DNA from 3 places in the Janibacter sp. FSL W8-0316 genome. Region 2 is predicted to be linked to each of the others. Evidence: riboswitches for the same ligand, from Rfam matches in the RefSeq annotation. Region 2 holds a riboswitch; each other region holds the start of a gene.

Region 1 (3,266 bases), 220 kb from region 2:
CCTCGCCGCCCTGCACGGTCGGCGGCTCGGGATGGTCCAGCGCCTCGACCTCGTCGACGACCCCCGGGCCTGCGCCGCCCTCGCCGAGCACAGCATCGCGATCATGGTCCGCGAGCGGGCGCAGGGGGTCGTGGTGCTCGCCTTCGAGGACGACGAAGGGGGCTCCCGCCCCTTCCGCGCGGCCGTCACCTCGGCGGCCCTGGCGGCCGGTCTCGCCGTCCCTGACCACGTCGTCGTGCGCGACGGCCGGTGCTGGGTCCCGGGGTGCGACGACGGGTGCTGCCCGCCGCAGGTGCGCGCGCTCCCGCGACCCGAGGAGGTGCCGGCGGTCGCCCCCTTCGTCATGGCCGGGGTGCGGCCGCTCGCCAGTCGTGAGGAGCTGGTCGCCACCGTCGTGCCGCCGACGGACGAGACGCGCGCCGAGGGGGTGGCGCAGGTCATCGTGTCGGGCGAGCCCGTGCCGGTCGACGACGACGAGCTCGCCGCGCTGTGGTCCCACGTGCTCGACCCGCGGCGCAGCGCGCGACCGGTCGGTGACCTGCCCGATGCCGAGCTGGCCGTGCTGGGCGGCTCGCTGCTCGACGTCCAGTGGCGCGACGCGCTGATGGCCGTGCTCGCGCCGGGGTTCTTCTCGCTCGACGACGTGCCGCTCGAGGTCGGCTGGCTCGCCCTCGACGCGGCGGCGGAGTGCCCCTGGGTCGACTGCTGGGAGGGCGACGACGAGCTGCCGCAGGCAGGGGAGTGGTCCGACGAGCTGCTCGTCGTCCGTGGTCGGCTCGTCGAGCTCGCCCGGCTCCTGCCGCAGCCGCTCACGCCCACGGTGCTCGTCACCGTGGCGCACCTCGCATGGTGGGCCGGTGACGGCACGATCACCGGCATCTGCCTCGAGCGGGCCCTCGAGATCGACCCCGAGCACCGGCTGGCCGACCTCATGCTCCGTCTGCTGGCCACGGGGGTGCGTCCGTGGGCCCTGCCCCCGGCCGAGGGTCCGCAGCCCGGACGCGACTCGATCGGGCGCGCCTCGTGACGTTAGAGTTGTCGGCAGGTCATGAGTGCCAGCGTCAAGCCCCGGCTTGCTGGCCGGCAACCCTCCTCGCGACGGGGTGCCCCGGGTGATGACCGGGCCGCGTCGAGGCGACGTGGCAAGGCGAGACACTTCGGGAGCACTCCGTGAGCGTGACGACCACACCCCCCGCGAGCACCGCGCTGTGGCGCGACGGCGACCACCCGGGCGAGCGACGCTTCGTCTCGATCGGTCGGCTGGAGCTGGAGTCGGGCGAGTCCCTGCCCGACGTCGTGCTGGCCTACGAGACCTGGGGGCGCCTGAGTCCCGAGCGCGACAACGCCGTGCTCGTCGAGCACGCGCTCACCGGTGACAGCCACGTCGTCGGCGAGGCCGGCCCCGGTCACCCGACGGCCGGCTGGTGGCCGGGCCTCATCGGGCAGGGGGCGCCGCTCGACGACGACTACTTCGTCATCGCGATCAACGTCCTCGGTGGCTGCCAGGGCAGCACCGGGCCGGGCAGTGCCGCGCCCGACGGCCGGCCGTGGGGCAGTCGCTTCCCGCGCCTCACCATCCGTGACCAGGTCGCGGCCGAGGCGCGCCTCGCCGACGTCCTGGGCATCGAGCGCTGGCACACCGTCATCGGCGGGTCGATGGGGGGCATGCGCACGCTCGAGTGGGTCGCGAGCCACCCCGAGCGCGTCGGCACGGCGATCGCCCTGGCGACCGGCGGTTACGCCACCGCGGAGCAGATCGGGTGGAGCCAGACGCAGATCCTCGCGATCCGCAACGACCCGTGGTTCGCCGGGGGTGACTACTACGACCACCCGCAGGGCCCCGAGGCCGGGCTGGCCATCGCCCGCCGCATCGCCCACATCACCTACCGCAGCGAGCTCGAGCTGCACGAGCGCTTCGACCGACGGGTCCAGGACGAGCCCGCCGGGCCCGAGGGCCGCCCGCGTTACACGGTCGAGAGCTACCTCGACCACCACGGCGGCAAGCTCGCGCGCCGCTTCGACGCCAACTCCTACGCGGTGCTCTCCGAGGCGATGAACTCCCACGACCTCGGCCGGGACCGTGGGGGGATGTCCGCGGCGCTGCAGGCCTTCACCGGTCGACTCGTCGTCGCGCCGGTCGACTCCGACCGGCTCTACCCGCCGCGGCTGTCGCACGAGGTCGTCGCGGCACGTCCCGGGACGCAGCTGCGCACGATCTCCTCGGCGGTCGGTCACGACGGCTTCCTCACCGAGGTCGACCAGGTGGCCGAGCTGCTCCGGGACGTGCTGCGCGGCGACTGATCGGGACACGCCGACGACACCAGCGCCGGAGTGAGACAGGTCACGGGGCCGCGGTGTAGCGTCTGGCCCAGGTAGTCCATCAGCCGAGTTGTGACGAGGAGCGAGCGATGACCATCGTCGTGGGGTACGTGTCGACCAAGGAGGGCGAGGCCGCTCTCGAGCGCGCCTTCGAGGAGTGCCGCCTGCGCAACGACAAGCTCGTCGTCATCCACTCCGACCGTGGTGGCGTGGGCCTGAGCGGTGACACCGCCCGCAAGAACGAGGACGACCTCAAGCAGGTGCGTTCCCGCATGGAGGAGGCGGGTGTCGACGGCGAGGTCCGTGGCCTCGTCCGAGGCAAGGAGCCGGCCGAGGACCTCATCGTCGTCGCCGAGGAGACCGACGCCAGCCTGATCATCATCGGCCTGCGTCGTCGCACCCCCGTCGGCAAGCTGATCCTCGGGTCCAACGCTCAGCGTGTGCTGCTCGACGCGCCCTGCGACGTGCTGGCGGTCAAGGCCCGCTGAGACCCTCCGACCGCCCCTGGTGGCGGCACCCGGCGGCCACGCGTTTTATAATAGTCACGAGCCCAGCGCACAGCGACCGGGCGAGTCGGGTCAGACGGGGTCACGCCACTCCCTTCGTCCCGGCGGAATCCTCCGTGACGAAAGGTTGTTGGTGACTGCTGTGTCCCCACGGTCCGTCGAGACGCAGGGCTCCCTCCCCAAGGAGTTCTCGCATCCCTCGCTGCAGGAGCTCGTCCTGAAGGGCCGCACGACCGGATCCATCACCAGCGATCAGCTGCAGGCCGCGTTCGGCGAGGCCAAGATCAGCCCCAGTCGGGGGCGGGTCGTCCTGCGCGCGCTGGGCGAACAGGGAATCGAGGTTCAGGTGCCAGAGTCCACTCCGGCGAAGAAGACGGCCAAGAAGACCCCCGCCAAGAAGGCGGCGAGCAAGACCGCGGCGAAGAAGACGGCCACGAAGAA
Region 2 (3,266 bases):
CTCCAGGGCCCGCAGCACGCTCGCGCGGGGCTGGTCCTTCGTCGGGCGGACGACGAACTCCTGGGTGACGTGGCGCAGCTCGATGCTCGAGGTCACGTCGTCCCCTCCTCGGCCAGGTCGTTGTACTCGTTGGTGTAGATCGAGGCGGGGTCGAGCTCGTCGCGATCGACGATCCCGGTGCTCTGCAGCCAGTCGGCCCACTGGGTGAAGTCCTCGTCGGTGACGACTCCCCCCTTCGCCGGGACGCCGGTGCTCTTCCAGTACTTGACGTTGTCGGTCGTCTCGTTGCGGTCGCGGCCCTCGATGATCCGCGCGAAGCGCGCGTGCACCGTGGTGCGGGGGCTCGTGCGGGCCCACTCGATGGCCTTGGCGACACCGGTGGTGAACTCGCGGACCGCCTCGGGGTGCTGCGCGATGAAGTCGTCGCGGAGCACGTACTGGCCGCCGTTGAGCTGGTGCCCGAGGACCTCGGTGTCGCGCACGAGCTCGCGGATGTCGGGCTGGGCGAGCGCCCGGTCCTGGAGGATCCCGCCGAGCGCGCCGACGTCGACCTGCTTGCGGCGGATCGCCTCCTCGGTGTCGTTGGGCGGCAGGACGACGAGCTGGACCTGGTCGATCTCCTTGCGGGTGAGGCCCGCCGACGTCAGCCAGGTCTCGACGTAGGCCTCGGCGTGGGCCCCCAGGGTGTTGACCGCGATCTTCTTGCCGACGAGGTCCTTGGCCTCGGTGATCTCGCTGTCCTTGCGGACGTAGAGCCCCTGGTAGGACTGGCGGTCCGAGCCGTAGTAGTTGATGACGGCGGTGATCGGCGAGCCGGCCTCGACGAGCTTGACGATCGCCCCAGAGAAGGCGCCGCCGACGTCCGTCTGACCGGTCGCGACGGACTGGATGTCCTGCGGCCCGCTCACCGTCGCCCCGACGTACTCGAGGGAGATGGTGTCGAAGTACCCAAGGTCCTCGGCCAGCTCGGGGAAGGTGACGTTGTTGGCGCTGCCCTGGTATCGGAAGGTGACGGGTCCCCCTTCGTCCTCGGCGGCGGCGTCGCTGCTCGGCAGGGCGCACCCGGCGAGGGCGGAGGTCGTCGCGATCCCGGCGAGGCCGAGCAGGACGGTACGGCGTGAGGTGGAGGTGCTCATCAGGCCACCGCCACCGATCGGGCCAGCAGCTCGCCACGGTGGGCGGCGTCGGCCGCGGCGACGAGCGAGCGGCCGGCGACCGCGTCGAGGAAGACGCGGGTGACCTCGGCGAGCGGCCCGGCCGCGGAGTCGGCGATGCTCACCTCGCCCCCGTCGAGCCGGGTGACCTCGGAGGCGAGGACGAACCAGCCCGGTGTGATCGCGCTCGGCGCCAAGCTCGCGAGCACGGGGCGCAGGGCGTAGTCGACGGCCAGGACATGGGCCGGGCTGCCGCCGGTGGCGATCGGCAGGACCACCTTGTCCTTCAGCCCGGTCTGCGGCAGCAGGTCGAGGAAGGCCTTGAGCAGGCCGCTGTAGGCCGCCTTGTAGACCGGCGTCGACACGATCACGGCGTCGGCCCGCTCGAGGGCGCAGGCGGCCCGGGCGATGTCGTCGTGCTCGGCATCGGCCCGCAGCAGCGGCTCCGCGGGCAGGTCCCGCAGGACGATCGGGTGCACGACGTGGCCGGCGCGCTGGACCCGCTGGGCCAGGTGGCCGAGCACGGCGTCGGTGCGGGAGGTGGTCGAGGGAGAGCTGGAGATCGTGGCGATGACGGCCATCGGGTGCCTTTCGGTGGGCAGGTGGGTACGACGGATCGACGGTCGACGAAGGGAGGCTCGTCGCCGGTGGTGGGAGTGCTGGGTCGCCGGGGGTCTGCATTGCCGTAGGGCAATGCAGGTTCAGGTCGGCCGGGCATCGCATTGCCGTAGGGCAATGCAGATTCAGGTCAGCGACAGAGGGCGCTGTTGACCCGCAGCAGGTCGACGTGGCGCCGCAGCGCCGGACGCAGCGACCGCGGTGCGGTCGTGACGGTGGTGCTCATGGGTGTCCGTCCTGTCATGAGGCCGGTGAGTGCCTCGCGCTTGCTCCGGCCGCGACGACCGGAGCCAGGTCCTCACCCGGAGCACCCCACCGCGAGTGGAGGGTTGCCGCCCAGCAAGCCGGGGCTTGACGCTGGATCTCGTGACCTGATGAAGAACCTACGCGGATGCATCTCCTACTGCAACGACAGGAGTTACGAATCTCGCCATCCGGGACGTGCGAATCCCCCTGCCCCGCAACGAGACCTGCTCGACAAGAGAAACCCTCGCTTCGCAAGAGTTTCAAACTCTTGCGAAGCGAGGGTTTCTCGGGTGACCCGGAAATCGTGGGGCGGGTGGGACTCGACTCAGCCCTCGCTGAGCATCTCCGCGGTGAGGAAGGCCAGCTCCAGGCTCTGCTGGTGGTTCAGGCGTGGGTCGCAGACGCTCTCGTAGCGCTTGTTGAGGTCCTCGTCGAGGATGCGCTCGGCGCCGCCGAGGCACTCGGTGACGTCGTTGCCGGTGAGCTCGACGTGCAGGCCGCCCGGGACGGTGCCCAGAGAGCGGTGCACCTCGAAGAAGCCACGGACCTCGTCGACGACGTCCTCGAAGTCGCGCGTCTTGAAGCCGGACGCGGACTCGAAGGTGTTGCCGTGCATCGGGTCGCAGATCCAGGTGACCATCGCCCCGGAGTCACGGACCTTTTCGACGATGGCCGGCATGGCCTCGCGGATCCGGCCGGCCCCCATGCGGGTGATGAAGGTCAGGCGGCCGGGCTCACGCTGCGGGTCGAGCAGGTCGATGATCCGCAGCAGCTCGTCGGGGTCGGCCTTGTCGGAGACCTTCATGCCGATGGGGTTGCGGATCCGGCTGACGAAGTCGAGGTGCGCGTGGTCGATCTGCCGGGTGCGCTCGCCGATCCACAGGAAGTGCCCCGAGGTGTCGTAGAGGTTGCCGGTGCGCGAGTCGACGCGCGTCATCGGCCGCTCGTAGTCGAGCAGCAGCGCCTCGTGGGCGGACCAGAACTCGGTGGCCCGCATGGCCTCGAAGTCGACACCGCAGGCGGCCATGAAGCGCATCGCCTTGTCGATCTCGCGGGCCAGGCCCTCGTAGCGCCGGTTGGCGGCGTTGGAGACGAAGCCGACGTTCCAGTCGTGGACGCGCCGCAGGTCGGCGAAGCCGCCCTGGGTGAAGGCGCGCACGAGGTTCAGCGTCGCGGCGCTCGTGTGGTAGCCGCGCAGCAGGCGCTGCGGGTCCGGCTCGCGCGACTCGGGGGTGAAGGCGAAGTCGT
Region 3 (3,266 bases), 820 kb from region 2:
GAAGGTGCCCGCGGCCACCGCGTGCACGACGTCGCCGAAGGCGCCGCTGAGGCCCCACCACTCGCGCACGGCGACGACGAGCGCCAGCGCCAGCGCCAGGAAGCCCCAGCCGTCTCGGCGGTGCTCGGGCTCGATCTGGCTCGCGCTGGTGCCGATGCGGCGCACCCCGGAGCCGGTCGCGTGGGCGACACCCATCCAGGTGCGCTGGACCGCGGCGACGGGCAGGGGCAGACCCCCACCGGACGCGGGCTTGCGGGAGGAGGTCCTCCCCTTCGCGCTGCTCTTGGCGGGTGCCTTGCGACCCGACGGGCGGGTGGAGCCCTTGGGTCGGGAGCTGGCGCCCTTGCTGCGCGAGGTGGTCGACGGACGAGTGGCCATGATTCGCAGGGTAGGCGAAAGCACCCTCTGACACACGCGTCACACGCGCACCACCGGCCACGGATCACAGCGGATAACCTCGCCCCGTGGACACCCGGACCCTCGTCGTCGTGCTCGCCGCGACCGTGTTCGGCACCCTCGCGTGGCGGTGGCTGCGCGCCGGCCACTACCGCCGCGATGACGAAGGGGGTCCCCTCCCCCGCCATCTCTGGGTCCCGGCGCTCGCTCCCTTCGTCGGGCTGGTCGTCGCGCTCGGCCTCGCCGACCGGCACTGGACGACGCTGTTGGCGCCGCTCGTCCTCGCCGCGGCCGGGCTCGTCCTCGCGGCGATCGACGCCGACGTGCACCGCCTGCCCAATGCCATCACCCTGCCGCTCGTGCCGGTCCAGGCGGTGCTCCTCACCGTCGCATCGGCCGTGACCGGCGACTGGGGCGCCCTCTCCCGCGCGGGTCTCGCCGCCGTCCTCGTCGGGGGCGGGACCGTGCTGCTCGCCTTCGCCCTCTTCGGACGCTCGATCGGGATGGGCGATGCCAAGCTCATGGTCTCGATCGCCCCGACGCTCGCCTGGCTCGGCTGGAGCCAGCTGGCCGTGGGCATCTGGCTCGGCTTCGTCATCGGCGGGATCGCCGCTCTCGCACTGCTGCTCACGCGCAAGGCCTCGCGCACGACGCAGCTCGCCTTCGGCCCCTACCTCGTGGCCGGCGCGGTCCTCGCGCTCGCCCTGGCCTGACGTCCACGAGCCGAGACACGACCGGTCGAGGCTCGACAGCGGCCTCCGCAGGTGGGCTATGATCCTGACCCAAGGTCACGAGTACCAGCGACAAGCCCCGGCTAGCTGGTCGGCAACCCTCCTCCGCGGTGGGGTGCTCCGGGTGACGACCTGGCCGGCGACAGACCGTCGCCCGGCAAGCGCGGACTCACGGTCGCCACCTGAGTCCCCGAAGGACCAGGAGCACCGTCATGACCATCTCCGACCTGCACCGCACGACCACCGCCCTGCCGCAGCTCGTCTCCGAGGGGCTGAGCTACCGCGACGAGGACGGCTCGAGCGTCGAGTACGCCCACCTCGACCACGGCGCGACGACTCCCGCCTTCCGGGCCGTCGCCGACGAGGTCGCCGCCGCGGCCGTCACCTACTCCTCGGTGCACCGGGGCGCCGGGTTCGCCTCCCGCGTGACCAGCTCGCGCTACGAGGCTGCACGCGAAACCGTCGCGGCCTTCGTCGGCGCCCGCACCGACGACCACGTCGTCTTCACCCGCAACACCACCGACTCCTTCAACCTGCTCGCGCGGGCGCTGCCCGAGGACACCTTGGTCTTCGTCTTCGCCTCCGAACACCACGCGGCACTGCTGCCGTGGGGTGACGCGCTGCGCCTGCCGGTGCCGCACAGCCACGACGAGGCCGTCGCCCTGCTCGAGCAGGCCCTGCGCAACCACCCGGCCGAGCACCGGCTCGTCGTCGCCACGGGCGCGTCCAACGTCACCGGCGAGCACTGGCCGATCGAGCGCCTCGCGGCGCTGGCCCACGAGCACGACGCGCGCTTCGCCCTCGACGCCGCGCAGGTCGTCCCGCACCGCCGGGTCGACATCGACGCCCTGGGCATCGACTACGTGGCGTTCTCCGGGCACAAGATCTATGCCCCCTTCGGTGCCGGCGTGCTCGTCGGGCGCAGCGACTGGCTCGACGCCGCCACCCCCTACCTCGCCGGGGGCGGGGCCACCGCACGCGTCAGCCTCGACGAGACCGAGTGGACCTGTGGCCCCGCTCGCCACGAGGCCGGCTCCCCCAATGTCTTGGGCGCCGTCGCCCTGGCCACGGCCTGCGAGATCATCACCGAGCACGAGCAGGCGATCGTCGACCACGAGCAGGCGCTGCGCATCCGCCTGCTCGCCGGACTGCAGCAGATCCCCGGTGTGCACGTGCACTCGCTCTTCGGTGGTGGCGACGGCGCGCCCGTCGCCACGATCACTGTCGACGGCCACGACAGCAGCGAGGTCGCCCGCGTCCTCGGCGACGACCACGGCATCGGCGTGCGCGACGGCAAGTTCTGCGCGCACCTGCTCGTCGACGACCTCCTCTCGGAGCACGAGCAGGACACCGCCGTGCGGATCAGCGCCGGCCTGGGCACCACGACCGAGCACATCGACCGACTCCTCGGCGCCCTGCGCGCCCTGTGACCCTCCTCGGGTAGGGCGAAGGGGGACCCGGCAGGCCCCCTTCGCCCCGGCGTCCTCAGGCCTCGACGACCACAGGGATGATCATCGGGCGTCGGCGGATCTTGCCGCCGACCCAGCCACCGACGGCACGGCGCACGACCTGCTGCAGCTGGTGGGTGTCGGTCGTGCCCTTGCGAGCCGCCTCGTCGAGCGCCGCGATGATCTTGGGCTCGACCTGGGTGAAGATCTCGTCGTCCTCGGCGAAGCCGCGCGCGGTGATCTCCGGACCGGCGATGACCTTGCCGGTCGAGGAGTCGACGACGACCATGACGGAGATGAAGCCCTCGTCGCGCAGGATGCGACGGTCCTTGAGCAGCTCCTCGGTCGCGCCCCCGACGCTCGAACCGTCGACGTAGACGTAGCCGCAGGGCACGGCGCCGGTGATCCGCGCGCGACCGTCGACGAGATCGACGACGACGCCGTCCTCGGCCAGCACGACGTGGTCGGGGTCGACCCCCGTCTGGATCGCCAGGTCGGCGTTGGCGACGAGGTGGCGCCACTCGCCGTGGACCGGCATGACGTTGCGCGGCTTGACGATGTTGTAGCAGTAGAGCAGCTCGCCCGCGCTGGCGTGACCGGAGACGTGCACCTTGGCGTTGCCCTTGTGCACGACGTCGGCACCCAGGCGCATGAGGCCGTTGATGACCCGGTAGACGGCATTTTCGTTGCC

What was found. Region 2 has a riboswitch for S-adenosylmethionine ahead of ssuE (NADPH-dependent FMN reductase). Riboswitches for the same ligand answer to the same signal wherever they lie in the genome.
Region 1: it holds a riboswitch for S-adenosylmethionine, as region 2 does, so the genes downstream of both, metX (homoserine O-acetyltransferase MetX) here and ssuE (NADPH-dependent FMN reductase) in region 2, are expected to answer to the same signal.
Region 3: it holds a riboswitch for S-adenosylmethionine, as region 2 does, so the genes downstream of both, NYE39_RS05225 (aminotransferase class V-fold PLP-dependent enzyme) here and ssuE (NADPH-dependent FMN reductase) in region 2, are expected to answer to the same signal.

What each region holds. Positions count from the first base shown of each region.
Region 1 is NZ_JBBOQX010000001.1:22,706-25,971, forward strand. It holds gene NYE39_RS00100 (DUF4192 domain-containing protein) at 1-1,027, shown strand, start outside; SAM riboswitch class IV at 1,045-1,155, shown strand; gene metX (homoserine O-acetyltransferase MetX) at 1,171-2,301, shown strand; gene NYE39_RS00110 (universal stress protein) at 2,409-2,807, shown strand; gene NYE39_RS00115 (RNA polymerase sigma factor) at 2,968-3,266, shown strand, end outside.
Region 2 is NZ_JBBOQX010000001.1:243,671-246,936, reverse strand. It holds gene NYE39_RS01105 (ABC transporter ATP-binding protein) at 1-96, opposite strand, end outside; gene NYE39_RS01100 (ABC transporter substrate-binding protein) at 93-1,136, opposite strand; gene ssuE (NADPH-dependent FMN reductase) at 1,136-1,735, opposite strand; SAM riboswitch class IV at 2,030-2,144, opposite strand; gene NYE39_RS01090 (class II 3-deoxy-7-phosphoheptulonate synthase) at 2,344-3,266, opposite strand, start outside.
Region 3 is NZ_JBBOQX010000001.1:1,068,204-1,071,469, forward strand. It holds gene NYE39_RS05215 (DNA translocase FtsK) at 1-378, opposite strand, end outside; gene NYE39_RS05220 (A24 family peptidase) at 465-1,109, shown strand; SAM riboswitch class IV at 1,183-1,297, shown strand; gene NYE39_RS05225 (aminotransferase class V-fold PLP-dependent enzyme) at 1,340-2,557, shown strand; gene NYE39_RS05230 (ribonuclease J) at 2,613-3,266, opposite strand, start outside.